4 regions of the Megasphaera massiliensis genome follow, and region 2 is predicted to be linked to each of the others. Evidence: riboswitches for the same ligand, from Rfam matches in the RefSeq annotation. Region 2 holds a riboswitch; each other region holds the start of a gene.
The links. Region 2 has a riboswitch for S-adenosylmethionine ahead of UCI88_RS10120 (branched-chain amino acid transport system II carrier protein). Riboswitches for the same ligand answer to the same signal wherever they lie in the genome.
Positions count from the first base shown of each region.

Region 1: it holds a riboswitch for S-adenosylmethionine, as region 2 does, so the genes downstream of both, UCI88_RS05225 (methionine ABC transporter ATP-binding protein) here and UCI88_RS10120 (branched-chain amino acid transport system II carrier protein) in region 2, are expected to answer to the same signal.
Region 3: it holds a riboswitch for S-adenosylmethionine, as region 2 does, so the genes downstream of both, UCI88_RS06800 (MetQ/NlpA family ABC transporter substrate-binding protein) here and UCI88_RS10120 (branched-chain amino acid transport system II carrier protein) in region 2, are expected to answer to the same signal.
Region 4: it holds a riboswitch for S-adenosylmethionine, as region 2 does, so the genes downstream of both, metK (methionine adenosyltransferase) here and UCI88_RS10120 (branched-chain amino acid transport system II carrier protein) in region 2, are expected to answer to the same signal.

Region 1 covers NZ_JAXIXE010000027.1:72,117-80,114, forward strand. The annotation lists gene UCI88_RS05200 (gluconate:H+ symporter) at 1-607, shown strand, start outside; gene UCI88_RS05205 (MurR/RpiR family transcriptional regulator) at 643-1,500, shown strand; gene UCI88_RS05210 (dihydroorotate dehydrogenase electron transfer subunit) at 2,172-2,933, shown strand; gene UCI88_RS05215 (dihydroorotate dehydrogenase) at 2,933-3,850, shown strand; gene UCI88_RS05220 (methionine ABC transporter permease) at 4,100-4,753, opposite strand; gene UCI88_RS05225 (methionine ABC transporter ATP-binding protein) at 4,734-5,777, opposite strand; SAM riboswitch class I at 5,861-5,958, opposite strand; gene UCI88_RS05230 (aminopeptidase) at 6,018-7,250, opposite strand; gene UCI88_RS05235 (MATE family efflux transporter) at 7,272-7,998, opposite strand, start outside.
Region 2 covers NZ_JAXIXE010000045.1:58,807-66,804, reverse strand. The annotation lists gene UCI88_RS10140 (transketolase family protein) at 1-289, shown strand, start outside; gene UCI88_RS10135 (nicotinate phosphoribosyltransferase) at 472-1,923, shown strand; gene larE (ATP-dependent sacrificial sulfur transferase LarE) at 2,057-2,890, shown strand; gene nth (endonuclease III) at 2,892-3,539, shown strand; SAM riboswitch class I at 3,613-3,711, shown strand; gene UCI88_RS10120 (branched-chain amino acid transport system II carrier protein) at 3,797-5,113, shown strand; gene UCI88_RS10115 (aldehyde dehydrogenase family protein) at 5,225-6,637, shown strand; gene UCI88_RS10110 (NAD(P)-dependent malic enzyme) at 6,662-7,918, shown strand.
Region 3 covers NZ_JAXIXE010000035.1:39,049-47,046, forward strand. The annotation lists gene speC (ornithine decarboxylase) at 165-2,324, shown strand; gene metF (methylenetetrahydrofolate reductase [NAD(P)H]) at 2,391-3,245, opposite strand; gene UCI88_RS06800 (MetQ/NlpA family ABC transporter substrate-binding protein) at 3,348-4,178, opposite strand; SAM riboswitch class I at 4,278-4,372, opposite strand; T-box leader at 4,563-4,817, shown strand; gene UCI88_RS06805 (energy-coupling factor ABC transporter ATP-binding protein) at 4,868-5,680, shown strand; gene UCI88_RS06810 (energy-coupling factor transporter transmembrane component T family protein) at 5,683-6,366, shown strand; gene UCI88_RS06815 (tryptophan transporter) at 6,379-7,854, shown strand; gene UCI88_RS06820 (GDSL-type esterase/lipase family protein) at 7,851-7,998, shown strand, end outside.
Region 4 covers NZ_JAXIXE010000009.1:10,595-18,592, forward strand. The annotation lists gene fmt (methionyl-tRNA formyltransferase) at 1-598, opposite strand, end outside; gene def (peptide deformylase) at 598-1,059, opposite strand; gene priA (replication restart helicase PriA) at 1,328-3,688, opposite strand; gene metK (methionine adenosyltransferase) at 3,799-4,989, opposite strand; SAM riboswitch class I at 5,050-5,150, opposite strand; gene UCI88_RS01445 (hypothetical protein) at 5,345-6,955, shown strand; gene UCI88_RS01450 (NAD(P)H-dependent oxidoreductase) at 7,029-7,697, opposite strand; gene coaBC (bifunctional phosphopantothenoylcysteine decarboxylase/phosphopantothenate--cysteine ligase CoaBC) at 7,903-7,998, opposite strand, start outside.

The sequences.
Region 1 (7,998 bases), on a different contig from region 2:
ATCGGCTATCTCTAAATTGACCATGGATGCTGATTTGCCCCTGCGTCACGTCCTGACCTTCTTCGGCCAGCCCGATATTGCCCTGACCATTTCGGTGGCCATCGCTATCTATACCTTCGGTATCGGCCGCGGCAAATCGATGGAAGACGTCATGAAGACCGTACAGGATGCGGTCCTTGCCATTGCCATGATTTTACTCATCGTCGGCGGCGGCGGTGCCTTGAAGCAGGTCCTCATCGACAGTGGCCTCGGTCTTTATATCGGGGAACTTGTCGCTAACTCCGACCTCTCGCCGCTCTTCCTGGCTTGGCTGGTAGCTGCCGTCATCCGCACGGCCTGCGGTTCGGCCACCGTCGCAGCCCTCACGGCCGGCGGGATTGCCGCTCCTATTGCGGTCGCTACCGGTGCCAACCCGGAATTGATGGTCCTGGCAACCGGTGCCGGGTCACTCATCTTCAGCCCGCCCAATGATCCCGGTTTCTGGTTGTTCAAAGAATTTTTCGGCTTGACCATCAAAGAAACGGTCCGCACGTGGTGCGCCCTGGAAACGATCATCGCCGTCATGGGCCTCATCGGCGTCCTTGTCTTAAACGTATTTGTAGGGTAAAATAAGAAAGTAAATAATGAGTAGGAGAGAATCTTATGGAAGAAGCAAACATCCAGCGATTTCCCGTCCTGCGCAGTGTATACGGCGGTCTGACCAAGTCAGAGCGCCGTATTGCCGATTATATTGCCAATCACGCCGGCGTCGTCATGGAACAGACCGTAGCCGACTTGGCGGCGCAGACGGAAAGTTCAGAAATCACCATTTCACGGTTTTGTAAGAAATTAGGCTGCAGCGGCCTGAAAGAATTGAAAGTGATGTTGGCCGCAGGGCTGTCGACAGCGCCGCAAAAAGATTTTCACGATATTGCGTCCGGCGACGGCGGCCGCGACGTAGCCTCCAAAATCTTTGCCAATATATCTGAAGGACTTCAGGATACGCTGAGTCTCCTCGATTATGAGGCCCTCGATAGGGCGGCGGCTATGGTTTTGGCGGCCAACAGAGTCTATGTCTTCGGCTTCGGCAATTCGGCCACGGTTTGTGCCGATATGGAGACCCGGTTTTTGCGCCTGGGCTTGGCCATCCGGGCCGAATCCGATTCCCATATGCAGGTTACCGAAGCAGCCCTGATGACGGCCGACGACGTCGTCATTGCCGTCTCTCACAGTGGGGCTACAAAGGAACTCCTCCAGTCCGTTCGGGCGGCCAAGAAGGCCGGTGCCGGCATCATCGTCATCACCAGCCACGGCCGGTCGCTCCTGGCGGAAGAAGCCGATATCTGCCTCTGCGGCATGGGCCGCGAAGTCCAGTACACGTCGGAAGCCGGGGCCTCGCGCTTGATCCACATGGCCATTGGCGATGTCCTCTACACGCGGATTGCCATGCAGGAAAAGAGCCTTTTCCGGGGCAATATGGAAAAGATGCGAAAAGAAATCGGCAAGCGGCGGCAGTATTGATCTTTGGTATTACGCATGGAAAAGCAGCCTGCTGTTCATGAAGCAGCAGACTGCTTTTTTCGCCAAGGAAAGGATTATGAAGGGAATCTCCCGTTAGGAGTCCATAAAAAAGAGCCATGTCCACCAATACACCGTAAATGGTGTACATCAGTGGCAAACCGTGACGGTCTGTCTGTCGTTCACAAACGACAGAACATGGTTCCTAGTCCCATAAGTATAGCCGAATTACGAACTGGCGTCAATAATACCTTCAAAAGAGTCCGAGCTGAGATCCGGCAATCGAAGGCAGCCTTGATAAGGCGCAAAACCGTCACATCATCTAAAGGCAAAGGACAGTCCGGCGTCAAAAATGGACAACAGGGATCGTGCATGAGTCGATGTTAGCCGCTTCGATTAGAAACATAAGTAAGGCTATTTCATGATATCATAAAAAAAGGGCCATGCCCATCCAATACGCCACAAGTGACGTACATAGGATGGCAAACCGCGAAGGCTTGTCTGCTGTTCAACAGCAGAACATGGTTCCTGATACAATCAGTGTAGCAGAATCGTTACGCGGAGTCAATGATAGGGTGAAGAGATCTAAAAGGCGTCAACTCAGATGTGGACTTTTTGAGCAATTTGTGGAATAATAGAATCGCTATATAGAAATGAGGAAGGATGATCAGAGGGTGAAAAAATTTGTGGAAATGGCGACCATTGTCGAAAATACAGCCATCATTCCGGAAGTTTGGAAAATGGTCTTCCAAGCGCCGAAGACGGCCAAGGAAGCCAAGGCCGGTCAATTTGTCAACGTCCATCGCGATGGGGGACAGACCTTTTTGCGCCGTCCCTTCGGCATCGTCGATGCCGATGTCGATGCGGGAACGGTGACCATTATTTACCGCTTGGTCGGCGTCGGCACGGAAGAAATGAAGGACCTCCGTCCCGGCGATATGATCAACGTCGAAGGGCCCTTGGGCGACGGCATCTTTACGACGACGCCGGGGAAGGTCCTCCTGGCCGGCGGCGGCGTGGGCCTGGCGCCGCTCATCTTCTTGGCGAAACAGCTTGATCATCCCATCGTGCTCGTCGCCGGCAAGACGGCAGCCGAAACGTTTTGGACGGAGTTCTTTGAACCCTATGCCGAACAGATTTATGTCACTACTGATGACGGCTCTAAGGGAATCAAAGGCTTTGCCGTCGATGCCCTGCCGACCATCTTTTCCGAGCATCCTATCGATCGCGTATCGGTCTGCGGTCCGACGATGATGATGAAGACCATTGCCGAAGGATCGGCCAAGGCCGGCATCGACTGCGAAGTCTCCATGGAAAAACGGATGGCCTGCGGCTTCGGCGTCTGTCTGGGCTGTACCTTTGAAAGCAAGCTGGACGGCAAGCGCTATAAAGTCTGCAGCGACGGACCCGTATTTTCGGCAAAGGAGGTCTTCTGATGATCAGTGAACGGATTGCCGTCGAATTTGCCGGTATCTCGATGAAAACGCCCGTCATGGGGGCATCGGGAACCTTCGGATTCGGCATCGAATACAGTGACTTTCTCGACCTCGACGCCGTCGGGGCCATCATTTCCAAAGGGATTACGCCCTTGCCGCGGCCGGGCAATCCCGGTGTCCGCGTCGCCGAAACGCCGGCAGGCATGCTCAACTGCATCGGTTTGGAAAACCCCGGTGTCGACGCCTTTAAACGGGACATCCTGCCGAAGGTAACGGCTTCCTGTCAAACGCCGCTCATCGTCAATGTCTCCGCCGGCAGCGTCGAAGAATACGGAAAAATCGCAGCCGACCTCGACGTCGACGGCGTCGCAGGCCTTGAAGTCAATATTTCCTGCCCCAACGTCAAAGAAGGGGGCATCGTCTTCGGTACCCAGCCCGAAGCGGCTGCCGCCGTTACGCGCAGTGTCAAGGACAACACGAAAAAGCCGGTCATCGTCAAATTATCGCCCAACGTTACGGACATTACGACCATGGCCAAGGCTGTCGAAGCAGCCGGTGCCGATGCCATTTCTCTCATCAACACCCTGACCGGCATGGCCATCGACATCACGACGCGTCGGCCCATCTTGGGCAACATCACCGGCGGCCTGTCCGGTCCTGCCATAAAGCCCATCGCCCTGCGCATGGTTTGGCAGGCGTCGAAGGCCGTATCTATTCCCATCCTCGGCCTCGGTGGTATTGTGACTTGGCAGGATGCGGTAGAATTCATGCTGGCCGGCGCCAGCACGGTCGCTGTCGGCGCCCATAACTTCGTCGACCCCCGAGCTGTCGAAACCGTCGCCGAAGGCCTCGACCAATACTGTAAAGACCAGGGCATCGCCCATATCAGCGATATCGTCGGTCAATTAGAAGCATAAGAAAGCTTATACAACAACGTCTTGCGGACATTCCCGTTCGCAGGGCGTTTTTTGTCGTGTCCTGAGTGCGTCTTTTTATGACGCGCTGCCTAAGCGATGGAAGCTTGATCGATAGGGTATGCCTCACTTCGGCTATGAAGCATTTATTTGCGGCTGAATGTAACGTTCTGCGCAAGGAGCGTGTGACCAAGGGATATAAAAAAAGACATGAACCGAAAATAGCTGTTCATGTCTTTTTTGGCAGATCTGTTATTTTTTATTCTTCTTATGCGATGCCAGGTCGCCGCCGTACTGGATGAGGTTGACGACGACGATGAGGATGATGATCGTCGCTAACATGACGTCGGGACGGAAGCGCTGGTAGCCGTAGCGGATGGCGATGTCCCCGAGGCCGCCGCCACCGATGGCACCGGCCATGGCCGATGCGCCGATGAGGTTGACGATGAGGACCGTAACGTTGTTGATGATCGTCGGCAGGGCTTCCGGCAGGAGGACCTTGCGGATGATCTGGAAAGGCGTAGCGCCCATGGATTCAGCAGCTTCGACGAGGCCGTAATCGACATCGCGGATCGACGTTTCGACGAGGCGGCTGAGGAAGGGAATGGCGACGATGGTCAAGGGGACGCAGGCCGCTGCCGTACCGATGGACGTGCCGGCAATGAGTCGGGTCAAGGGGATGATGGCCACCATGAGGATGATGAAGGGCACGGAACGGATGATGTTGACGATGGTGCCCAAAATCCGGTTGATGAAGAGGTTTTGCAGGATGTGGCCCTTGCTGGTCGTGACTAAGGTGACGCCCAGGGGAATGCCGATGATGCCGGCGATGACCGTGGCTACGGCGACCATATAGAACGTTTCTTCAATGCCTTGGAGCATTAACTTAATGATTTCTTGGGACATAACCTAATACCTCACTTCCTATCGGTAATGTTTTAATATACGAGAAGGCCTTGGCCTGGGTTTCCATATCGCCCATGATGACGATGATCAAGTAACCGAAAGGTTCATCCTGGATGTAGTCGATGTTGCCGTAGAGAACGCTGACCTTGACGTGGAAGGTGCTGACGATTTCCGAGACGACCGGTTCATGGGTAGCCTGACCTTTAAAGCGCAGGCGGACGAGCATATCCCGGTCCGGCGTCGGTTGGTCGGAGACGCCGAGATTCTTGATCCCCTTCGGCAGTTCCATGTTGATGACGGACGTGACGAAGTCCTTCATGGTCTGGGACTGGGGATTGGTGAAGATGTCGACGACGCGGCCCAGTTCCTTGATGACGCCGCCTTCGATGACGGCTGCCCGATGGCAGATGTTTTGGACGACGGCCATTTCATGGGTGATGATGACGATGGTAATGCCCAGGCGCTGGTTGATGTCCTGGAGGAGTTCCAAGATGGATTTCGTCGTCTGCGGGTCGAGGGCCGACGTCGCTTCGTCGCAAAGGAGAATCTTGGGGTCGCTGGCCAGGGCACGGGCAATGCCGACGCGCTGTTTTTGACCGCCTGAGAGCTGAGACGGATAGTTGGCAGCGCGGTCGCTGAGGCCGACCAGTTCCAACAGGGATTCGACTTTTTTATGGATGACGTCTTTCGAGGCGCCGACCAGTTCCAAGGGGAAGGCGATGTTTTCGGCAACCGTCCGCGAGGAGAGGAGGTTGAAGTGCTGGAAAATCATGCCGATATTTTTGCGTTCTGCCCGAAGCTGGGATTCGCTCATTTTGCACAGGTCTTTGTCGTCGATGATGACTTCGCCGCTGGTCGGTTTTTCCAGCATATTGATGCAGCGGACGAGGGTCGATTTACCGGCGCCGCTCTTGCCGATGATGCCGAAGATCTCGCCGTCTTCGATGGTCAGGTTGATGCCCTTTAAGGCTTGGATTTGGGCAGCGCCGCCGTAGGTTTTGGTAATGTTCTTTAAGGTAATCACAGTATCACTCCTTGAGCCAGGCGTACAGGGATAAAGACAATAAAAAAGGCCGTCATGCAGATGACGGCCGTCAATACGGTGTTACTTCATCTGTCGGAATGTTCCGGTGGACTTGGCACCTTCCCGAATGGGGGTTGCCGCAGCGTCATCGGGCCAGTCCCTCAGCTGCTCTGGATGAAAGGTATATCGTTGTTGCAACTTATAATAGCACGGCTTTTTGCCGTTGTCAATAAGTAATCTTTACTCGGCCCAGTTTCCGTTGGTGAATACAGGGACGACGGTGCCGTCTTTTTTTAGGCCCGTAATGGTAAGGTCTTTGGAACCGACCATGAAGTCGACGTGGATCATGGAATCGTTGAGGCCGGCTTTAGAAAGGCCTTCTTTGTCGAGTTCTGTGCCGCCTTCAAGGCAGGTCGGGTACGACGCGCCCAGGGCTAAATGGCAGGAGGCATTTTCATCAAATAAGGTTTCGTAGAATAAGATGCCCGACAGGGAAATGGGAGAGGCGTAGGGGATGAGGGCCACTTCGCCCAGGCGGCCGGCGCCTTCATCGACGGCGACGAGCTTCTGTAAGACGTCTTCACCGACTTTAGCGGCGGCGTCGACGACCTTGCCGTCTTTAAAGGTCAGGTGGAATTGATCGATGGTGTTGCCGTTGTATACGAGGGGCCGCGTACTGTATACCGTACCGTTTACGGCATCGGCCTTGGGAGCCGAGTAGATTTCTTCCGTCGGCACGTTGGCATTGAATAAGATGCCGCTTGCCGTTTCTTCCATGCCGCCCTGCCAGATATGGTTATCGGGAAGGCCGACGGTAAGATCCGTGCCCAGGCTGTTGGTGTAGTGAAGGCTCGTGAAGTGCTGATTCGTCATCCACGTCCGGCGGGCCTTGAGGTTGGCCAGATGGGCATCCCAGTCGGCCAAGGGGTCTTTTCCATCGGCTCTTGACGATTGGAGAATCTGGTTCCAAAGGGCGTCATAGGCTTTGTCGGCGTCAAGATCAGGATAGAGGAGCTTGGCCCAGACGGCGCTCGGTACGGCGGCGACGAGCCACGTCGTCTTCGAGGCCATCATGCCGTCGATATATTCTTTTAAGGCCTTATTGTGCGCCTTTTGCTGGGCAAAGATTTTCTTCGTATCGATGCCGCTCAGGAGTTTGGGATTGGCCGAAATGAGGCTCAGGAAGGCCGCTTTTTTATGATAGTAATGAAGGCTGAAGTCGCGGCGCCAGTCGGGCAGGGACTCAAAAGACGACAGGTCTTCGTGTTCGTAGCGCAGGCGGGTCATGTCGTCGGAACGCCAGTTGACGACGACTTCAGAGGCACCCATGGTGTAGGCTTCTTTACTCAGTAAGGTGACGAAGTCGTGGCCTTCGACGGGGGCATTGATGACTAAGGTCTGTTCTTTTTGAAGATTGAGGCCTTTTTGCAGTAATACCTGTGCGTAGGCCGTTAATTGTTCAATCGTTGGCATAGAATCAACTCCTTTATATAACTATGATAAACGCCAGGCCGTCTGTTTCCACAGCCGCCAGTTGAGGGCCGCGGCGTTGATGGCCAGGCTGATGATCAGGCTGAGCCAGTAGCCGAAGGGGCCGTAGGGCGTGAGATGGGCCATGGCATAGCCCATGGGAATGCTGATGAACCAGTAGGTGATAAAGGCGATGTAGGTAATGATGCGGACGTCTTTATAGCCGCGGAGGATCCCCTGGACGGGCGTACCCATAGCATCGCAGAAGGCAAAGGCTACGGCACACAAGAGGAAGGTTCGGAGGGCCCGGAAGGTTTCGGCATCCGTCGTAAAGATGGCGGCAATGTCGTCGACGAAGACGTAGGTGAATAAGGTAACGCCGACGGCGATGATGAGGGCCGTGATTTGACAGAGAACGGCGTATTGCCGGGCACCCTGATAGTTTTTGGCGCCTACTTCGTAGCCGATGACGATGGTTGCCGCCAGGCTGATGCTCCAGGGAATGGTATAGGTCAAGGTCGTGAAGCTGATGGCGCCCTGGTTGGCGGCGAGATATAAGGTCCCGAATTCTGCCATCAAAAGGCTGACGATGGAAAAGAGGCTGGTCTCACAGAAGACGGCGATGAAGATGGGAATGCCCAGTTCCAACTGGTGATAGGCGTGATGCCAGCTGAAAGGACGCAGGCGGCGCCATAAATCGTACGAGCGAAAGGGTTCCATAAAGGTCAGGACGGCGACGAAGAGTAAAAAG
Region 2 (7,998 bases):
GGCCCGCGTCGTAAACGTCCGCATCGTAAAACCCCTCGACGTCGATACGATCTGCACCTGTGCGGCTGAAACGGGGGCAGCCGTCGTCTGCGAGGAACATCAGATCATGGGAGGCCTGGGCGGTGCCATCTGCGAAGCCTTGGCCCAGCATCATCCCATTCCCGTCGAACTGGTCGGCATTCAGGACCGCTTCGGCGAATCGGGGAAGCCCGATGATTTATTGAAGGCCTATCATTTATCGGCCGAAGACGTCATCGCCGCTGCCCGCAAGGTTATGAAAAGAAAATAATGACCAAGCTGCTCATCCTGTATGAATCGGAAGAGCAGCTTGTTTCATATCCGGCATACATAAAGGGCTGTCATGCTAAGTTTGTATAACATTTTGAAAAGCATGCAAAATCGGTAATTGATTATCTCTTTTGGACTAACTGATGTATAATAGGTATAACATCTTTTTGGAGGCGAGTTATTTTGTACACGAAAGCGTTGTTGACAGACCTGTATCAGTTGACGATGATGCAGGGCTTATTTTTTGAAGGCAAGCACGAGCAGCAGTGCGTGTTTGACCGCTATTATCGCAGTAATCCTTTTAAGGGAGGCTATACGGTCGTCGCCGGCTTGGAACACCTCATCGACTATGTGGAAAACATCCACTTCAGCGACGATGATTTGGCGTACTTGAAGAGTACCGGCTTTTTCCGTCAGGAATTCCTCGATTATTTGAAGGAACTGCGCTTTACCGGCGATATTTATGCCATGCCCGAAGGCACCGTCGCCTTTCCGCAGGAAGTCCTCCTTCGCGTCCAGACCAAGAAGGACGAAGCCTTGCTCTTGGAAACGTGCATGTCCATGATCATGAACCATGAAAGTCTCATTGCCACGAAAGCTCGCCGCGTTCGGACTGTTGCCGGCAATGACAATCTTATGGAATTCGGCCTGCGCCGCGCTCAGGGCAAATCGGCCGGTGTCTACGGCGCCCGTTCGGCCATGATCGGCGGTTTCAACGGGACCAGTAACGTCCTGGCCGGGGCCAGATTCGGCATGCCCGTCTTAGGGACCATGGCCCACAGCTGGGTCATGAGCTTCTCGTCGGAACTGGAAGCCTTCCGTCACTATGCCGAACAGTATCCCAACAACCTCATTTTGTTGGCCGATACGTATAATACGTTGAAGCAGGGCGTTCCCGATGCCATTACGATCTTCAAGGAAATGAAGGCGGCCGGAACCCTGCCCAAGGTCTACGGTATCCGCCTCGACAGCGGCGACTTGGCTTATCTTTCGAAGGAAGCCCATAAGATGTTTACCGCTGCCGGTTTCCCCGATGCCATCATTGCAGCGTCGAACGACCTCGATGAAAACCTCATTTCCGAATTAAAAGCCCAGGGCTGCGCCATCAATTCCTGGGGCGTCGGCACCAACCTCATCACGGCTAAGGACAGCCCGTCCTTGGGCGGCGTCTTCAAGCTCGTCGGCCAGTACGACGACGGCAAGTTCGTACCGAAGATCAAGATGAGTGACAATGCCGAAAAGATTTCCAATCCGGGCCTCAAGAACGTCCTTCGCGTCTATGACAAGAAGACGGGCAAGATGAAGGCTGACATCATCATCCTCGAAGGGGAAAGCATCGATGAGTCGAAGGATCTGCTCTTAAAGAGCGACAAGGCTCCCTGGCGTTTCCGGACGATTCCGGCCGGGACCTACCGCGTTCAGGAAATGCTCATCCCTATCTTTAAAAAGGGTGAATTAGTCTATAAAAAACCGAATCTCAAGGACATCATGACCTATGCCGATGAACAGATTCAGACCTTGTGGCCTGAATACCTGCGGCTGGTCAATCCGGAAGAAATGTGGGTCCAGCGCAGCAGCAAGCTGTCGGCCCTGCGGGATGCCGTGTTGAAGGAAGAATCGGCTCATTTCTTCTAAGCCGGCCATTGAGGGGACGATGGCCGAACAGGGAGGCTCTTTCTGCTTTCCTTTCCGCGGCGGCTCTTTGGGGCCCTCTCGGGAAGAGGGGAGAAGGCGCCTTTTCTGCACTATTGTATAAGGGGGAATCCTTATGGTTTCAACAGATACGCGCAAGAAATATGAAAAACTGCAAGATATATTAAAGTCGCTGGGCAGTGTCGTCGTCGGCTTTTCCGGCGGCGTGGACAGTACTTTTTTGACCTATGCCGCCCATGAAGCGCTGGGTGATAAGGTCCTGGCCATTACGGCCGTATCGGCCACCCTGCCGGGGAGTGAAGCGGCTGATGCCAAGGCCATGGCGGAATTCATCGGCGTCGAACACCGGTTGGTCAATTCGACGGAGTTCGACGATCCGACGTTTGTGGAAAATCCGCCGGAACGCTGCTATTACTGTAAGAAGATCCGCTTCACGGCCTTGGTGAACCTAGCTAGGTCCGAAGGCTATCAGTGGGTCATCGACGGCGGCAATGTCGACGATCTCGGCGATTACCGGCCGGGCATGAAGGCCCTTAAAGAGCTGTCTGATTCGGTCCGCAGTCCCATGATCGAAGCCGGCTTAGACAAGGCCGATATCCGGGCCCTGTCCAAGGAATTCGGTCTCCAGACCTGGAATAAGCAGAGTGCCGCTTGTTTGGCCAGCCGCGTTCCTTACGGCGTCCGCCTGACGCCGCATCTCCTGGCTCAGATCGATGCTGCCGAAGCCGCTGTGGCTCCTTACGTTCAAGGGTCGCTGCGGGTCCGCTATCACGGCGACGTAGCCCGTATCGAAGTGGGCTTAGACGAGATCCCGTCGGTGTTGGCCCATCGCCAGGAAATCGTCCGGGCCATTAAGGATACGGGGTTCTCCTACGTTACCCTCGACCTTGGCGGCTATGAAATGGGAAGTCTCAATGATGTCATCGATACCGATGAGGAAGTAAAGTGATATGGCTGTTACCAAGAAAGTAAAAGATGAAATGCTCCAGCGTTTCCAGGATCAATACGGCATCATGAAGCCGGCCCTGCACTACAATTCGCCCTTTGAACTGATGATTGCCGTCATCTTGTCGGCTCAGTGCACGGACGAACGGGTCAATATCGTGACGGCCGGCCTCTTCCCGGAATATAATACGGCAGAAAAGATGCTGTCCCTCGGCCTCGACGGCCTCGAAGAAAAGATTCGGACCTGCGGCCTTTATCACAGCAAGGCCAAGAATATCCTGGCCAACTGCGCCATCCTCTGTGAAGACTATGGCGGTGAAGTACCGCAGACTTTTGACGAATTGGTGAAACTGCCCGGCGTCGGCCGCAAGACGGCCAATGTCCTGGTCAGTGTCTTGTTCGACATTCCGGCCATCGCCGTCGATACCCACGTCTTTCGCGTATCCAATCGGCTCCAGCTGGCCAAAGGCAAGACGCCCCTTGAAGTCGAAAAGGGACTGCAGAAGGCCATTCCCAAGGAATGGTGGAGCCGGGCTCATCATTGGCTCATCTGGCACGGACGACGGGTCTGCAAGGCCCGAAAGCCTTTATGCGACGAATGCTTCCTCTCTGATTTATGCCCGGGAAGTCAAAATAAGCCGTCGAAGAAGTAATTTTGTTAAAAAGTTATTGACAAACAGCGAAAAGTTTTATAAAATACTACCAATACATACAAAATTTCATACCGCAATATCCAGAGCAGCTGAGGGATGGGCCCGATGACGCTGCGGCAACCTGCCAATGGTAAGGTGCCAATTCCTACAGGCTATTCCTGAAAGATATGATGTGAATTGAGGCGCAGCTTGAGGGCAGCGCCTCTTTTTTGTATGATGCACTTATTCTTTATGATGGGGTTGGGGGGACTTTTCTTATGAATGATTCCAGCAGACAGACGATTCGGAAACGGGATGTCATCATCCTGGGCTTTGCTTTTTTTGCCACCTATTTCGGGGCCGGCAATCTTATTTTTCCGCCGCACTTGGGGCTCAACAGCGGCAGTGATTTCTTGTCGGGCCTGGCCGGTTTGACCTTGTCGGGGATTTTCCTGCCTATTTTTACGCTCATCGTCATCGGCCTCAACGGCGACGTCCATACGATTACGGACAAGGTCGGAAAATATACGTACCGGATTTTATTGGCGGCTTTGATGCTGGTCTGTACCTTCGTGTCCATTCCGCGGACGGCGGCGACGGCCATCCAGCTCGGTGTACAAGGAAATTTTCCGGCAGCGCCCATGATTCCTTTAGTCGTCCTTTATTTCCTGCTCTGCTACTTCTTCGTCGCCGACCCGCATAACGTCATGGACCGCATGGGCAAGTATTTGACGCCGGCCTTGGCCTTCATTTTGGTGGCCATCGCCATTGCCGGGATTTTCTTCCCCTTGGGGACGCCGGCGGAACCTGCCGCAGACAATCCCTTCGTCAATGCCTTCCTCGGCGGCTACAATACGGGCGACGTCCTGGTCAGCTTCATCATGGCTGCCGTCTTCCTCAGCTCCATTCGCGGCAAGGGCTATACGGGCGTCGGCCAGCGCAATAAGGTCCTCATCTACTGCGGCGTCGTCTCCTTCGTCCTGCTGCTCATCATCTACGGCAGCCTGCTCTACATGGGGGCCAGCGTCAGTTCCTACTATCCCCAGTCCATCGGCCGGGCTGAACTCTTGGTAGCCATCATCCACCGCATCGGCACCTGGGTCATGATTCCCATGGGCATCGCCGTCGTCTTGGCCTGCCTGACGACAGCCATCGGTCAGATCGCTGCCGTTGCGGAATTTACCAGCACGACTTCCGGCAGCCGTGTCAGTTATAAACAGGCGGCCGTCGCCTGCTCGATCCTCTCGGCCCTGACGGCCTTCCTCGGTGTCGACGGCATCGTCACCTACATCGGCTGGATCTTCGGCGTCGCTTATCCGCCGTGCCTGGCCTTATTGGTCTTAGGCATCGTCGGTCCCTTGCTGCCCAATCAGTGGGCCTATAAGGGTTCGGTCTACTTGGTCACGGTCTTCGCCTGCTTGGAATCCCTGCCGGGCCTTAGCAGCCTGGCCGTTGCCAAAGCCATCGTCGCTGCCGTTCCCTTGTCGGCCTACGGCTTCGGCTGGATCGTTCCCTTTGTCGTCGGTCTTGTCGGCGGGTCTGTTCTGGGGCATTTCGCGTCGGAATCGGAGGCCTTGGAAGTCGAGGCAAAATAATGGTAAAGGCATTGTACTTAAATTTTTCAGAGTACGATGCCTTTTTTGTTGCACAATGGAGAATTTCTATCTATAATGGTAGCATAAATCAGCGCAAAGGAGGTTTTTTTCATGGACTTTAAAAAATTGTATATCGATGGCCAGTGGGTAGCTCCCTTATCCGGCCAATACATCGACGTTGAAAATCCGGCGACGAAGGAAGTTTTCACGACCGTTGCCGCTGCCGGTGAACAGGATGTCGCCGCGGCCTCAGCTGCTGCAGCCAAGGCCTTTCCTGCGTGGGCGGCAAGGCCGATGGAAGAACGAATTGATTTTATGAGAAAATTGCTTAAAGAGCTCATTCAGTTTGAACCGCAGATGGTCGATGCCACCGTCAAGGAATTGGGCATCCCCGTTTCCTTCGTTAAGACCAATCACATCGCCTACCAGTTCGTACGGACCCAGTCTTATATCGACTTGGCCCCGGACCTGCCCTTAGTCGAAAAACTGCCCCAGTCCGTCGTCTACCGCCGTCCCTTAGGGGTCATCGGCTGCATCACGCCGTGGAACTATCCTTTGGGCCAGGTTATCCAGAAAGTCATCCCGGCTATTTTAGTCGGTGCTACGGTCGTCTTAAAGCCCAGCCAGTCTACGCCGGTAACGGCTTATTATTTGGCCGAAGCCTTTGATCGGGCCGGCTTCCCGAAGGGCGTCTTCAACTTCATCCCCGGCCGCAGCGGTGAAATCGGCAACGCTATCTGCGACGACCCCAATATCGCCATGATATCCTTTACGGGTTCGACCAAAGCCGGTATCAAGGTCTCCCAGCGGGCCTTGGCTTCTATGAAGCGCATCAGCATGGAATTGGGCGGCAAATCACCCTTTATCATCCTGCCCGGGGCCGACTATGAAAAGGCCGTCCGCATGTGCTTCAATTCGCTCCTGCTCAACAGCGGCCAGACCTGCACGGCTCTGTCGCGGCTGATCATCCCGAAGGAAGCGAAAAAAGAAATCGAAGACATCATCCTCAAGGTCCTGCCGGAATATAAGGTCGGCGACCCGACCTTGGAAACGACGAAAGTCGGCGCTGTCGCTTCGGCAGAACAGTGGAAGATCGTCGATTCGTACATTGCCAAAGGCATCGAAGAAGGGGCGACGGTCCTGGCCGGCGGCCGTCCGGAAGCGCCTGAAAAGGGGTACTTCATCAATCCGACGGTCTTTACCGATGTGACCAACGACATGACCATTGCCCAAGAAGAAATCTTCGGGCCCGTCCTCTGCGTCCTCACTTATGACAGTGTCGACCAGGCCCTGGCCATTGCCAACGATACCAAGTACGGCCTCAACGGTGCCGTCTGGGGTCCCGATAAGGAAGAAGCGACGAAGGTTGCCGAAGGCATCTTGTCGGGCAACGTCTACGTCAACGGCAGCCCGCGCGACGTCACAGCGCCTTTTGGCGGCTTTAAGGACAGCGGTCTCGGCCGTGAAGGCGGCAAAGACGGGATGCTCGAATTTACAGAACCGCAAGCTATTTTTAACGCATAAACTATTGTAGAGGAGTTTTTTGACATGAATTTTGATGAACAAGCCATGAAGATCCGCCGAGGTAAACAGGGGATTCTCGAAACCTTCCCTCGGGCCGTCTTACAGACCAACGACGATTTGAGTGTACTCTACACGCCGGGCGTTGCCCAGCCGTGCCGGGAGATCACCAAAGATCCGGATCTGTCCTTTGACCTGACCTGCCGGGGCAATATGATTGCCGTCGTATCGGACGGGACCCGCGTCCTCGGTTTGGGCGACATCGGCCCGGAAGCGGCCATGCCGGTCATGGAAGGGAAATCTATCCTGTTCAAGGTATTCGGCGGCGTCAATGCCGTTCCCATCTGCCTGGACACGAAGGATCCGAAGGAGTTCATCGAAACGGTCAAGCGCCTGCAGCCGTCTTTTGCCGGTATCAACTTGGAAGACATTTCATCTCCGAAATGCTATGACATCGAAGAAACGCTGAAGCGCGAAATGGACATCCCCGTCTTCCATGACGACCAGCACGGTACGGCCATCGCCGCCTTAGCCGGCGTCATTGGAGCCCTGCGCTTCGTCAAAAAGGACCTCAAGACGGCCCGCATCGTCATCAACGGTGCCGGTGCTGCCGGAGCTTCCATCGGCCGCCTCTTGGTCCGGGCCGGTGCCGAAGACGTCACCATGGTCGACCGTCCGGGCATCCTCTATGCCGGCATGGAAGGCCTCAATCCCGTCCAGGCTGCGTTGGCAGACGTGACCAACAAGGCGAAGAAACAGGGGACCCTGGCCGATGCCGTCAAGGGCACCGACCTCCTCCTCGGTGTTTCGGCACCGCATATTTTCACGAAAGAGCTCATCGAATCCATGGCTTCCGACGCCGTCGTCTTTGCCATGGCTAACCCTATTCCCGAAACGGACTACGCCTCGGCCAAAGAAGCCGGTGCCAAAGTCGTCGGTACGGGGCGGTCCGATGCGCCTAACCAGATTAACAACGTCATGGTATTCCCGGGCATCTTCCGCGGAGCTATGGCCGTCCGGGCCCGCAGCATCAACGAGGATATGAAACTGGCCGCAGCCTATGCCATCGCCTCCTTAGTTTCGGACGACGAACTGGCTGAAGACCACGTCATTCCCAATGCCTTTGACGAACGGGTAGCTCCGGCCGTCGCTGCAGCCGTTGCCAAAGCGGCCATGGACAGCGGCGTCGCCCGCATCACCCGCAATCCCGAAGACATCCGCCGGGAAGCGGCCGAAACGATTGCCAAGTTCCGCGCCGTGTCGGAATCGGTCAACGGCCACTAACGTTATGATGATCATGAGCCGTCTTTTGAGACCTTTGTCTTGAAGGGCGGCTTTTGTTTGTCTTTGGCAGAACGACATTG
Region 3 (7,998 bases), on a different contig from region 2:
CATCGTTTTTGTAAAGCAGTCTCTGACGGGGCTGCTTTTTTGCTGAATATTGGGAAGGCTCGTTGTTGTATAGGGCCGTCGTCTTGCTATTGATCGGTGAATTTCGTACAATATGGCTATACCGGTAATTGGGTAGTTTTTGAAGTCAATAAGGAAGGCCATATATGAAACATTTAAAGATAGCTTACAGTTTTGACGTACAATATTATTTTGTCGACAGCGACCGGGACATCGTGCCCATCGAAGAGACGGACTTCACCGATGTTGCCGTAGCCGTCCTGTCGGACCAGGATTTTGATTATATCGATGCCATTGAGGAGACCGGTTTCGGCATCCCTATCATGGTCATCATGCCTGGCGGCGAGAAGCTGCCCGAATCGTATATCGATAAGGTCGACGTCGTCTTTACGGAAGAAATGGTCAATAAGAGCCGCTGCATTGCCGCTGCCGAACGGTTGGCCGGCCGTTATGAACAGACGGTGCTGCCGCCGTTTTTTGCCGACCTCGTCGACTATGTCAGTGAAAAGAATACGCCCTTTGACTGCCCGGGCCACCAAGATGGCTTATTTTTCAAAAAGCATCCTGCCGGCCGCTACCTCTACGATTTTTACGGCCCCCATATTTTCCAGTCCGACATTTGTAATGCTGACGTCACCTTAGGCGACCTTCTCATCCATGAAGGGCCGGCCCTGGAAGCCCAGGATTTTGCGGCCGAAGTCTTCCACGCTGATAAGACCTATTTCGTCCTAAACGGCTCGTCGTCGGCCAATAAGGTCGTCGCCAACGCCTTATTGGCACCGGGTGACTTAGTCCTTTACGATCGCAATAACCACAAGTCCGTTGCCATCGGGGCCCTCATTCAGGCCGGTGCCGAGCCGGTCTATTTGGAGACTGCCAGAAACCCTTATGGCTTCATCGGCGGCATCGATGACCACTGCTTTGATGAAGGATATCTGCGCCAGCTGGCAGCCGAACGGAACCCCGAAAAGGCAAAATCCAAACGGCCCTTCCGCTTGGCCGTCATCCAACTCGATACCTATGACGGCACGCTGTACAACGCCCGGTACGTCGTCGACCGCATCGGCCACCTCTGTGATTATATCCTCTTTGATTCGGCTTGGGCCGGCTATGAACAGTTCATTCCCATGCTCAAGGACTGCTCGCCCCTCCTCCTCGACTTGCATGACGACGATCCGGGCATCCTCGTCGTCCAGTCGGTACATAAACAGCAGGCCGGTTTTTCTCAGGCTTCGCAAATCCATAAAAAGGATAATCACATCCACAACCAGGCTCGGTACTGTAACCATAAGGTCTTTAACAATTCCTTTATGGCCAATGCCTCGACGAGTCCTTTTTATCCCATGTTTGCTACCATTGCCGTCAACGCCAAAATCCACGCCGGTGCCGCCGGCCGAAAGATGTGGCTGGACTGCGTGAAACTGGGCATCGATGCCCGAAAAGATATCCTGCGCCGCTGCCATTATATCCGGCCCTTCGTCGCACCTGCCGTTCACGGAAAGCCCTGGCAGGAGGGGGATACGGATGAGATGACACATGACTTGGCGTACTTTACCTTTGAGCCCGGAGCCACGTGGCATGCCTTTGAAGGCTATGGACCGGGGCAGTACCTGGTCGACCCGTGCAAGCTCTTACTTACGACACCCGGGATCGATGCTGAATCGGGAGAATATGAAGATTTCGGAATCCATGCCAATATTCTGGCGACGTACCTTCGGGGAAATGGCGTCATCCCGGAAAAATGCGACTTGAACTCGATCTTGTTCCTTTTGACACCGGCAGAAAATAAGAACAAGATGCGCCTCCTCGTATCCCAATTGGTCCGCTTCGAACGCTTCGTCGACCACGACGTCCCCATGCAGGAAGTCCTCCTCGGCGTCTACAATTCCCATCCTGAACGCTATGCCGGCTATACGATACGACGCCTTTGCCAGGAAATGCACGATTTTTATAAATCCCATCATGTAAAAGATTTACAGAAAAAATTGTTCCGTCGGGAATACTTCCCGGAATACGTCATGAGTCCCCAAGAAGCTCATCATGCCTTCGTCCGCGGGCAGGGCGAATTGGTATCCCTCGACAACATCGAAGGCCGCATCGCCCTTGAAGGGGCCCTTCCGTATCCGCCGGGCGTCCTCTGTGTCGTCCCGGGTGAACGCTGGTCAAAGACGGCTGTTCAGTATTTCAAGGCCCTCGAAGAAGGTTTGAACGAACTGCCCGGGTTTGCCTCGGAAATCCAGGGCGTCTATTTGGAAAAAGAAGACGACGGCCGCATCCACGCCTATGGTTACGTCCTAAAAGAATAAGCTTGTACATGAAAAAAACACGATTCCTTCCTTAAGCAGGAGAAATCGTGTTTTTGATTGATTATCTTACAAGAGGTTTTTGACGGCATCGGAGATCCGTTTGGCGATGTCCGGATTATTCATGGTGTAGACGTGGATACCGTCGACGCCGTTGGCCAGAAGGTCGGCGATTTGGTCGATGGCATAGGTGATGCCGATATCGTACATGGCGTCCGGTTTATCGCCGTATTTGGCAATGGCCCGCTGGAATTTGATGGGCAGGGTAGCGCCGCACATGGCAATCATGTTTTCGATTTGGCGCTTATTGGTGACCGGCATGATGCCGGCTTCGATGGGAACCTTGATGCCGGCGATTTCACAGCGTTCTAGGAAGCGGTAAAATACGGCATTGTCAAAAAACATCTGAGAAATCAGTTCGCTGGCCCCGGCATCGACCTTGGTCTTTAAGTTGCGGATGTCGGCGGCGACGGTCTTGGCCTCAGCATGGCCTTCGGGATAGCAGGCACCGATGATGTTGAACTCCGGAGCCTTTTCTTTAATAAAGGCGATGAGGTCGCTGGCGTGTTCGAAGCGGTGCGTTCGTTCTCTTCCCGGCGTTTCGTCGCCGCGAAGGGCCAGGATGTTTTCGATGCCTCGAGCCTTCAGCTCCTGCAATGTTTTAAGTGCATCTTCTTCGGTCAGATAGATGCAGGGCATGTGGGCTACTGTTTCACAGCCCAGGTTTTTTATATATGTTGCGACTTCCGTCGTGCGGTTGCCGCCGTTGCCGCCGGCTCCACAGGTCACGCTGATGAAGTCCGGATGGATCTTGCTCAGTTCATCGAGCGTCGGGTAGACGGTTTCGATGGGCGTATCTCGCTTTGGCGGGAAAACTTCGAATGAAAAGACCGTCTTTTTTGCAAAAAGCTCATGAGTATGCATACATTAATTTCCCCCTCAGATCATAAGAAGATAAAGGGCTGCCCCATAGAGGCAGCCTCTTTTCTATATCTTTATTATATTGAAGATTTTGTTGCCTGTCTATTAGAAACTCGGTAAGATAGCGCCTTGGTACTTGTCTTCGATGAATTTCTTGACTTCCGGAGACTGGAGGGCTTTGACGAGCTTCTGGATTTCCGGACGGTTTTCGTCGCCGTCACGGACGACGACGACGTTAGCGTAAGGCGAATCCTTCGGTTCCAGGAAGAGGGCGTCCTTCAAAGGATTGAGGCCGGCTTCCATAGCGAAGTTGGTGTTGATGAGGGCGATGTCGACGTCGTCGATGGAGCGGGGAATCTGAGCAGCTTCGAGTTCGACGAACTGGAGGTTTTTATCGTTCTTTACGACATCCTGGACGGTGGAGGTGATGTTGCCGCCGTCTTTAAGTGTGATGAGACCGGCGCTCTGAAGGATGAGGAGGGCGCGGCCGCCGTTGGTCGGGTCGTTAGGGATGGCGACTTTTGCACCGTTAGCGAGATCTTTCAGATCTTTAATTTTGCGGGAGTAAATGCCCATGGGTTCGACATGGATCTTGGCGATGGCTTTTAATTTGGTACCGTGTTCGCTGTTGAATTTATCGAGGTACGGCGTGTGCTGGAAGAAGTTGGCATCCAGTTCCTTATCATTCAAAGCCAGGTTCGGTTTGACGTAGTCCGTGAATTCGACGACCTTGAGGTCGACCCCTTCTTTGGCCAAGAGCGGTTTGATTTCGTTGAGGATTTCCGCGTGGGGAACGGGGGTTGCGCCGACGGTGACGGTGACATTCTTGTCGGACGAAGCCGTCGTCTGGGAATCACTGCCGCAGCCGGCGGCTAAGAATGCAACGGCCATCAGGGCCGCAGCGGCGAGAACGGAAAGTTTTTTGAAGTTTTTCATGAGTTATACCTCCTGTTAATAGAATAGTCAGACCTTTTTGCTTCGCCATTATCCATGAAAAAAGCCTCTTCCCGAAAGAGAAAGAGGCTTGGTCTTGGTTCTTTATCTCTCGGAATAGTTTCCGCAGGAATTAGCACCGTGTTATCGGTTGCCGGGCTTCATAGGGCCAGTCCCTCCGCCGCTCTGGATAAATGTCGTTTCAATTGTCTTGTGTAATAGTTTACCATGAATGGGCAATTTGTCAATATGAAAATACTCGATAATCAGTGTCAATTTGAAATGATACGGTGCGAAAAAATTATATTTTAAACGAGGAACCTGTTTTGAGGTTCTTCTATCTTGACAAGAGTCCATTGCCATTATATAATCTAAAGCAAATCATAAATGTTGTCGATGAACGAAACGAGTATATCCGATTGTGGCAGCTACAGCGAGCCGATGGCAGTGGAAGTTCGGCGCAGACCGGCGGATAGAATGGATTCGGGAGATGCGGCCTGAACGGTGACCAGTAGGGTGCGACGGTGTATTTCCACCGCTATCAAAGAAACGTGTATCGCCGTGAGGCCGTACATGTAGAGCTGGACTTACTGAGTCAATTTGGGTGGTACCGCGGAAGAATCTGAACCTTTCGTCCCTTTATAGGGATGGAAAGGTTTTTTTATTGTCTTCAAAGAGAAGGGGAGAGAAAGATGCTGGAAATGAAGGATGTCAGTTTCAATTACGGTAGCGGTGTTCCCGTATTGGAAGGTGTAAATGTGCAAATCGGTGAAGGTGAGTTCATCGGCCTCGGCGGCCGCAACGGCTGCGGGAAAACGACGGTGACCCGCCTGCTCATGGGTCTTGAAAAGCCCGTTTCCGGTGAAATCGTATATAACGGCAAGGTCATAAACGGTGACGATGCTTCCGTTCGCAGCCATTTTATCGGTTATGTATTCCAGCGGCCGGAACGACAGATGTTTCGGCCGACGGTTCGGGAAGAAGTGGCCTATGGACCAAAGCAGCTGGGCATGAGTGAGTCCGAAATCCAAGAAGCTGTTGAGGAAGCCTTGAAGGCGACGCAGCTGACGGAGCTTGCCGAATCGTATCCGCCCAACCTCAATCGCGGTGAAAAACAGCGGGTTGCCATCGCCTCGGCCATTGCCATGCATACTCAGTATCTCATCCTCGATGAACCGACGAGCGGTCAGGACAGCGAAGATAAGGAGCAGCTCATGGAACTTTTGAGCGAACTTCATCAAAAGGGCATGACCATCCTCATCATCAGTCATGATATGGATATTTTTGCAGAATACTGTCAACGGGTCATCGTCATCGGCAATCATACCAAGGCCTTTGACGGGACGCCGGAAGAACTGTTTACGAAACGCCCTGATCTATATGACTTGGGCCTGAGCCGGCCCGACGCCGTCGCCTTGTCTATGGCGGCACCGGATTTTCCTTATTGTAAATCGATGAAAGAGTTTACGGCAGCCATGCTGGAAAGAATAGGAGGTACGAAATGATGATGAAAAAATTTGTTCCCGTTACGAAATTAATCGGTACCTTTGCCTTTTCTTTTTGGGCTCTGGTCATGCATACGCCCCTTCCTTTAGTCGGTTTGGTCGTCCTTGAACTCATTCTATTAGGCATGTGCGGCAGCTTATCCCGCAATGTCAAGGCCGTATTCAGCCTGATCATTTTCGCCGTCTTCTTGGCGGTCGTACAGCTCCTAGGCGGCGGATCGATGGAATCGGCTTACGTCACGGGCCTTCGCATGCTGGCCATGACCATCGTTTTCATCATCTTGCTGACGACGACGCGCCTCCAGGATTTGACGGCAGCCTTGGTCAAGCAGATTAAGATCCCTTATGAATACGCCTTCATGTTTACGGCGGCCCTGCGCTTCGTGCCGGACTTCATCGCCGAAAGTCAGGCCGTTCAGGAAGCCCAGGCCTGCCGGGGCCTTTCGACGAAGGGCAATGTTTTTAAGAAAGTCATCAACTACATGAGTGTCGTCCAGCCGCTCATGCTGAAGTCCCTGGGCCGGTCGGAAACGATGGCTCTCAGCTTGGAACTGCGCGGCTTTGGCAGTCATGAACACAGTTTTATGAGCAACGTTCAGCCCAAAGGACGCGATTACATCGTTATTTTTGTCATGTTGGCCTTGAGCTGCGGTATCGTTTACTTGCGGATGCAGGGTATGGTATAGGAGGGGAACTCGATGAAACAAGTAGCAGATATTTCTAAATTAGAATTTCATCACCGTCAGGGCGGTCAGTTCCGTTGGATTACCATTACGACGCTGATGCTGGCCATCGGTACGATCTTGCACCTCGTATCGCCAAGCGTCGGCGGCGTTACGCCGAACTGGACGATTGCTACCTACTGCGTCGCCATTTGTTTGACCAAGCCCAGTTATAAACAGGCTCTCGGCATCGGTCTTGTCGCTGCCTTGGTAAATGTTCTGACGTCGAAATCGGGCTTTCCCTATGGCAACCTTATCAGTGAACCCGTCGGGGCCCTTACCTGTGCCTTTATCGTCAAGAACCTGGCCTTCATCAAAGTGAAAGGCCATTCCTGCTTGCCTGTCCTGACCGGCTTTGCCGCTACCTGCATGAGCGGCGGTGCCTTCGTCACTATTTTAAAATTCGTCATGGATCTTCCGAACGTCGTCTATTTTACAGCCATGCTGCCCTTAGTCGTCGTCATCGGTGCCTTGAATGCCATCGTCACGCCGATTATGTATTTTCCGGCCCTGCGCCTCTTCGTATCGCGAGGCATCCTCGATTCTCTCGAAGAACAGGAAGTGGCTTCCGATCACAGCATGTATGACTTGAAGCCCGCTCAAGAAGGCCTCATTTCTATGGAACACCTTTCTTATATCTATAATAAACAGAAGACGCCGGTCCTCGATGATGTCAATCTGACGGTCCGTGAAGGCGACTTCCTGGTCATTACCGGCGAAAGCGGCAGCGGCAAGAGCTCGCTGTGCATGGCCATGACCGGCGCCATTCCTCATTATTTCGGCGGTGTCATGAAGGGCATGGTCTATGTCAACGGACAGGCGACGACGCAGACGACGATTTCAAAACTCGCGACCCGCGTTGGAGCCATGCTCGATGATTACGACAGCCAGTTGGTCGCCATGACCGTTGAAGAAGAAATCGCCTTCAGCCTGGAAAACCAGGGCGTTGCTCCGGATAAAATCGATCAGGCCGTCACGGAAGCACTGGAAAAAGTCCACATGCTGCCTTATCGCCAGCGTCCCCTGACCAAGCTGTCCGGCGGCCAGCGTCAGCGTCTGGTCATTGCCGACGTCTTGGCGACTAACCCCGACATCCTGGTCTTTGATGAACCGACGTCGGCCTTGGACCCGGAAGGGACCCACGAGTTCTATGAATTGATTCACGATTTGAATGTAACCTACGGCCATACGATTGTCGTCGTCGAACATACGCTGGAAGCGGCTCTGCCTTACGCTAACCGACTGGTTCTCATCGACCACGGCCACATCCTCAGCGATGCTGACGTCGAAACGACGCTGCGCTATATGTACGACCACAATATTTATGCCAGTGCTATCCCCAAGATGTTCACCTGCCAGATGGACCTTGAAAAAGCCGGCTGCCGCTTCGATGCGCCGTGGCTTTCGGCAGAAACGGCCGTAGCAGCCGTTCAAAAGGGGATCCGGTCATGAAAATCCTCTGTTTAGGCGATAGTTTGACCTATGGGTACGATGCGCTTCCGGGAGAGCGGTGGACGACCTTGGTGGCTGCAGACGGCAAGATTCAGATCGATAACCGGGGACAGTGCGGCGACACGACGGCGGGCATGGTCTTTC
Region 4 (7,998 bases), on a different contig from region 2:
GACTTTCATCCTGGGCGACGGCATTTCGTTCATAGTTATCCAGGTCGTCGACGACGGTCATCAAGGTTGAGGCCCCCAGAGAGGCCAGTTTATCGAACAAGGTGCCCGTCGTTTCCTTGGCGTCTAAAGGGATGACGGCTTTTTTCAGCATCTTCCCCGTATCCATCCCTTCGTCGAGGAGCATGATGGTAACGCCGCTTTCAGCTTCGCCTTCTTTGATGGCATACTGGATGGGCGCAGCTCCTCGATACTTCGGCAAGAGGGAGCCGTGAACGTTGAGGCAGCCGTATTTTGGGATATCGAGAACGGCCTTGGGCAAAATCTTGCCGTAAGCAATGACGATGATGACGTCCGGAGAAAGGCTTTTCAGTTCAGAAATAACTTCATCGCTTCGCATAGAATCGGGTTGGAACACGGGAATCCCGAGTTCGACGGCTTTTTCCTTCACCGGCGAAAAGGTCACCTTCTTCCCTCGTCCCCGCTGTTTATCCGGCTGGGTATAGACGGCTGCCACGTCATGCTGCGATTGGGCCAAACGTGCTAAGGCCGGAACTGAAAAATCAGGCGTTCCCATGAATACGATGCGTAAGCTCTCCATTATTCCCCTACTTTCTGTAAATCCGTCGCTTTTTCAATAAATAAATGGCCGTAGAGATGATCCATTTCATGCTGGAAGATACGGGCCAAAAAGCCTTCCGGTTCATAAATGACCGTCTTGCCGTGGCGCGTCAAGGAACGGACCTTAATTTTAGAAGCCCGCTGAACTTTACCGTAATAGCCAGGAACGCTCAGGCAGCCTTCCGTATCGATGTTCGTTTCTTCCGACATTTCAAGGATTTCCGGATTGATGAGTTCAATCAATCCGTTGCCGTCATCGAGGACGATGAGCTGCAACGATTCATTGACCTGGGGCGCCGCCAAGCCGACGCCGTCGGCTGCATACATCGTTTCGGCCATGTCATCGAGAATTTTCTTTATATGTTTATTCACTTTTGCAACCGGTTTTGCCGTCGCTTTCAGGACGGGATCTCCGGCTTTTATGATTTTGAGTAATGCCATATATCTTTCACCTCATTGTTATAGTAAAACGCTTATCCGTCTTATTATAGCGGAAAAAGAGCCAAAAGGCTACTGTAAGAATTCAAATTAACCGTCACCAAGAGTGAGAAAGAGAATCCTTCCCCTTCTATTATATCAGATTCATACAAGGCCCGGGGCAGCGATGCTTCCCTTTTCTATGACCCGGCAAAGCCCTGCAAAAAGCGAAGCCTGTGTGGCATCACACAGGCTTTTATGTCAAAAATGTTTAAAAAAAGTTAAAAATCTGCTACATCGACGGGTCGACATCGATGACGACACCGGTCTGCCAACAGGCCGGAAGCTGACGCATCCCTTTCTTTATCGGTCCCAGGTCTGCCGCCGTCAGCGACAAGACCAAGCGATATTTATTGCGGATCTTTTTGATGACGTCTTCATAAGGACCGATGATAATAACCGTCTCTCCGTGATCCTTATTCCAGCTCGAAAGAGCCGCTGCCACGTCGTTGGCCTTGCGCCAGACTTCTTGTTCGTCGCTGTCGCTGACCAGGATCTTCGTCATCTCCTGAAAGGGCGGATAGGCCAATTCTTTACGAAACTGGATTTCTTGATCATAGAACGCGCGGTAATCCTGGCGGGCTGCACATTGGATGACGTAGTGATCCGGCGCATAGGTCTGCATGACGACGCGGCCCGGAACGTCGCCTCGGCCGGCCCGGCCGGCGGCCTGAGTGAGGAGCTGAAAGGTTCGCTCGCCGGCCCAGTAAGCCGGCAGGTTGAGCAGGCTGTCGGCCGACAAGATTCCGACGGCACTGACACCGGGAAAATCATGGCCTTTAGCGACCATCTGCGTCCCTAATAAGATATCGTATTCATGGCGGCGGAAGGCTTCGATGATGCGGTCGCCGCTGTGTTTGCGGCTCGTCGTATCCTGATCGAGGCGGACGATACGAGCCTCGTGGAAGAGCTCGTGGAGCTGCAGCTCCACCTTTTCCGTACCGCTGCCAAAAAATTTAATGTATTTGCTGCCGCAGGACGGGCAAACCGTCGGCACCGGCTTTTCGGCATCACAGTAATGGCACTTTAAATGGGATGACTGGCGGTGATAGACCATGGCCACATCACAGGTATCGCATTTGACAACGTAGCCGCATTTGCGGCACATGATGAATGTCGAATACCCCCGCCGGTTGAGGAGGATGATTGCCTGCTGACGGGCTGCCAAGGTTTCATTCAGCAGTCCGTACAGGGAATCGGACACGACGCGGTAATTGCCGCGGGCCAATTCCTCCCTCATATCGACAACGGTGACTTCCGGCAAGGGGCGGTGGCCGACGCGTTCCTTCAGTTCCACCAAGACGTAGTCCCCTTGAAGGGCCTTATAATAATCGCCTAAGGCCGGCGTCGCACTGCCGAGGATGACCGGACAGCCATAGTAAGCCGCTCGTTTCCGGGCTACGGCGACGGCATGGTAGCGCGGCGCCTCATCCTGCTTATACGAGCTGTCGTGGGCCTCGTCGACGATGAACAGGCCGATGGACCGGGCCGCCGAAAAGACGGCCGATCGGGCACCGATACAGATATGACTGGTCCCGTTTTGCATGCGCAGCCAGTTATTTCGTTTTTCGCCTTGAGACAATTGGCTGTGCATGACGACGACATCGTCGCCGAAACGGCGCAGGAAGCGGCGCACGATTTGACCGGTCAAGGCGATTTCCGGCACTAAGACGATGACCTGCTGTCCCTTAGCCAGTACTTTCTCGGCAAGCTGCATGTAGATTTCTGTCTTGCCGCTGCCCGTAATGCCATGGAGGACGTAGGTTTTTCCGCCTTCATCGCCTTCGATCACATGGAGGGCATCTTTTTGTTCCGCCGTCAGCGGCAGGGCTTCATCCGGTTCAAGCGTCGGCAGGATGTTTGTCGTCCCTGCCGGATGCTGCTCCCAACGGGCAAGGCCCGTCGCAGCCAGGCGGCGCATGAGGTCACGCGTATAGCCCTTTGACTGGAAGTAGGCAGCCGGCGCCGTTTTCTTTTCCTTCAGTTCCGCCAATAAGGCCTGCTGTTTAGGCCGGCCGTGAAGGGTACCATCGAGGTCATCCTTTTCAAAGGCCAGCCAGTCCTCCATTTTATCGGCAATCTTATTCTTTAAAAAGCTCTCACTGCAAAGACCATTTTCGGCTAAGAGACGAGACACGAGGTCACGACCAAATTTACGGCCGAGGGCTCCTTTTTCCACCTTTCCCTTATCGGCGACATAGAGCTGAACCGACCGGCCTTCTGCCGTCGTCGCCGGCGTCGGCCCCAGGGACAGGACTTCCCGGCGGACGAGGCCGCGCTTGTCGATCATGAACAACCGCAGGGCATCGGAAAGATTACAGACATAGTAGTCGCGGATCCAAAGGGCCGTTTCAATCATTTCCTCCCGAAATCCGGTCTGTGATGACAGGAGGCCCTCAATGGGCTTTAAGGTGAAATCAGTCGATTCGTCCAGCGCCTCATGGAGGGCGACGACAATCCCCTCTTCCCGGCGAAAGCCAAAGGGAACGATGACGCGGCTTCCGACGCGAACGGCCAGGTGATCCGGCACGGTATACGAAAAGGTCTGCTGTAACCGTTTGGCCGTCGTATTAATGATAATTTCAGCAATCACGGACATACCTCCTCATCAGGGCTGCAGCCGAAGTTCGTCGCTGCCGTCCGAGGGCATACGCCCAAAAACAGAAAGAGACTGCCGTCCCTGCGGCAGTCTCTGCATCTCAATTATAAGCCGGCTTCTTTACGGAGCGTATCCGCTTTATCGGTCTGTTCCCAAGGCAGGTTGAGATCGTTGCGGCCGAAGTGGCCATAAGCAGCAGTCTGTTTGTAAATCGGCCGCTGTAAGTCGAGCATGGCGATGATGCCAGCCGGACGAAGGTCAAAATTCTTTTCAATGAGTCCGACAATTTTTTCATTGTCGACTTTGCCCGTACCAAACGTTTCAACGTGGATCGAAACGGGGCGAGCTACGCCGATGGCGTATGCCAACTGGATTTCGCACTTATCGGCAAGGCCGGCAGCGACGACGTTCTTAGCAACGTAACGGGCTGCATAGGCGGCCGAACGGTCGACCTTTGTAGGATCCTTCCCGGAGAAAGCACCGCCGCCGTGACGAGCCATGCCGCCATAGGTATCAACGATGATCTTACGACCGGTCAGACCGGAGTCACCCTGAGGACCGCCGATGACGAAACGGCCCGTCGGATTGATGAAGAGCTTCGTCTTATCATCGAATAAGCCCTGCGGGAGTTCCGGTTTGATGACGAATTCGAGGAGGTCCCTTTCAATCTGTTCACGCGTGATTTCCGGGCTGTGCTGCGCCGAAATGACGATGGTATCGATGCGAACCGGTTTGCCGTCTTCATATTCGACGGTGACTTGGGTCTTGCCGTCCGGACGGAGATAAGAGAGCGTTCCGTCTTTACGAACACTGGCCAGGCGGCGTGCCAAACGGTGCGCTAAGGAAATAGGCAGGGGCATGTAGTCATCCGTTTCATTCGTGGCATAGCCGAACATCATCCCCTGGTCACCGGCACCGATGGTGTCGAACTGGTCCGTATTGCCTTCCTTCTTTTCGAGTGCATCGTCGACGCCCATGGCGATATCCGGCGACTGTTCATCGAGGGATACCAAGACGCCGCAAGTATCGCAGTCAAAGCCGTATTTCGCACGGGTATAACCGATGGAACGAATCGTTTCACGAACGATGTGCGGAATATCGACATAGCACGTCGTCGAAATTTCACCGACGACGTGGACCATCCCGGTGGTCACTAAAGTTTCACAAGCAACGCGGGCATTTTTATCTTTTGCAAGAATGGCATCCAAAATGCTGTCAGAAATTTGGTCAGCCATTTTATCCGGATGCCCTTCGGTTACGGATTCAGATGTAAAGAATTCACGATTTTTCACCATGAGGTTTCCTCCTTAAAAAAAATTCCCCTCATTCATGACTGTCATGAGAGGGGCTTCCAATCCCCATCTGCCAGTATAAGACTGCTGGAATTAGCACCTTTCACTTATGAAGGTTGCTGCGACATCATAGGGCCAGTCCCTCCGTCGTCTCTTGATGGTTCTTTATTTGATTTACTGGTTCATTATAATTCAAACCCCTCTATTTTGCAAGTTCTTTTTTGGTATAGCAAACATGAGTTCTGTCCTTCTAAAAAAAATTCCGACGTACCTGTTCGCCTCCGCACTTCCTGAAGAATATTTTTTTACATCCGTTACAGAAAACGTTATAATGAATAGATAGAAAGAAAGGATGATTATGATGACCAAATTGCGGCCAAGAGATATATTTTTCAACGACCCTTATTTTGACTTTGCCACCCACTGTAAAACGGCAGATCTGCGTTTGGCCAAGCGCGTAGAGATCTGGGATAAATGGTATCGTACGCAAGGATTGGTAAACACCTTACTCCAGCGAGAAAGCCTGGCCTTCATCCGCTATAACGGCACGGAGCGGGAAGAAGCCATGATTCTGCGGATATACGAACGGACGCCGGACCGTCTCCTCATCAATACCTATTATGCATCAAAACGAAATGCCACTGAAATCTATGCCGGTACGATTCGTCTGGAACGCTATGCCACAGCCCAGACGACAGGCGACGATTCCTACATGGGCATGATCGACCTCTTAATGTTGAAGACCGACGATGAACTCGTCGGGTTGAGCGATGTCTTTGAAGATATCCAACAAGCCAAACACATGGCCGCCCAATCCTTAGGCATCTACTTAATGGCTATCTACGACGGTCCCTGGATCGATGACAGCCGGGCGGACGCCGAAAAGACACCGGCCATGATTGCCGGCGAAGAACGAGAAGAACTCCTTCAGCTGCGCCAGGAAAAAGCTCAAATGGAAGCCGATCGGGAAGAACTCCTGAGGCTTCGTCTCGAATCGCAAAACCGCAAAACCGTTCTTTCTGAACTGGAACGGCTGCGTCAGGAACTGGAGGACGAACGAAACGGCCGCCAAGAAGATCTTCAGCACTATGAAGCGACCCTCCGCCAACAGGAAGAGTACACGGAACGGATCAAGGAAAAAGCCGCCATTCAGGTATCGGATCTGTTGACCCTGCGTCAGACCCTTAGAAAATACGAAGCCAACCCCGAATTGGCAAAAAAAGTTGCTTCAGCACCCGAAAGGACAAGCTCGGCAGCCGTACCGAAGGCCGATGCAGCCGTAAACCCGTCAGCGCCGATAACCGCCTCGACTCCGGTGAAATCAGACGCCCCGTCACCTTCGAAAGCAGCGGATCCGACAGCCTCGGCGGCACCGGCCCGGGCGACGGAACCGAAAAAAACAGCATCACCGGAAAAACCGACAGCGCCGACACAACCATCAGTTTCAGAAACATCGCCGGCTCCCGCGGCATCCGGCGATGGGCCAACCTCTGCGGAACCGATAAAAACAGCAGAACGGACCGCCACAGAAAAGCCGGGGAAAACGGCCGAACCGGCAACCGCCCCGCAGACTACGGACAACTCCGCTGCAACACAAAAAAAAGCCAAGCGTCCTTCCGAAGACCGCGGCCTCGAACTGCCGTCCTTCATGACCCAGCGTGACTATACACACAGCCTGGACCGCTTCCTGGCCGGACGCCAAATCGCCTTGGCCGGCGGTACGCCGGAATGGCAGGGCCGGATAAAACGCCGCTTCCCGACGGCTGCCGTCCTCAGCGGCTATACCGGCGACGACCGAATCCTGCGGGCTTCCACCCTCTTAGTCATCAACTTGAGTGAAGGCCAGACCGATCTGGTCAAATGGGCCATGGCCGCCGCCAGAGACATGGGCTGCCCCTGCCTTCCCATCAAGACGACAAATTTAAACGGCTTTGCCAAAGCCGTCGTAGAATATGCCAAAAAAGCATAACCAAAAGCGGCAAGAAATGGCAGATATCGTCTGCATTTCTTGCCGTTTTTTATGCCTTTGAGGAATAGGTACCTTATTTTACCCAGGTAACGACATCTTCCATGGCCTGCCGCGTCTTGGCATGGGGTTCTTCGTTGCGATAGCCAAAGCCGGCCATAACCGAAACGCCGAAGTGTTCCGTGTCGAGAAGGCCTTCATCGGCCAGCATGGCTTCTACCTTGCTCCGATTAAAGCCTTCAATGGGGCAGGAATCGACGCCGAGCATGGCTGCCGTCGTCAGCATGTTGGCCAGTGCCAAGTAGGTCTGTTTGCTGGCCCAGTCAAAGATGGCCCGGTCGCTTTCCAGTAAGTTGAAATCGTCTTTCTGGAAGGCCTCAAAAGCAGCTTTTCTCCCCTGCTCCGCCTCTTCCGGCAAATGCTGTACGTCGCGCATGATGTGGGTGATGTAAGGAGAGCTGTACAAGGTATCGACTTTCTTGCGAGCCAGCAGGATTACGAAGTGACTGGCCCCTTTCAAGCTGTTCTGGGCGCCCCAGGCGATGGGAAATAATTTATCCTTAATGTCCTGGCGTTCAATGACTAAAAACTTCCACGGTTCAAAGCCAAAGGAGCTCGGCGATAAACGGCCGGCTTCCAAAATGGTGTTGAAGTCGGCGTCGGATACCTTTTTCGAGGCATCGAAACTCTTCGTAGCGTGTCTGAAGTTAAAGGCTTTTAAAATATCGGCTGCAGCAATCTTCATGGGAATCATCCTTTCCATGTCATAGTATATGTTTCATTATCTTGATTATTTGTATCATTTAAATCTTGACGATTTAAGTATACCATAAGATTTTCAAAACGAAAAGAACGCACTTTTTATATATTTACTACGGATAAACTGATCTGGGTATATTTTTTATACTGTCAAAAAAAAGGCCATCCCAACCGGTCGGGATGGCCTTTCGTTATGCCTTTTGTTTGGAAGTTTTAGCTTTGATAATCGCAGCTGCCCGAGCTACGATAATGGAAGCCAGTTCATCTTTTGCCATCTTTTCCAAGGT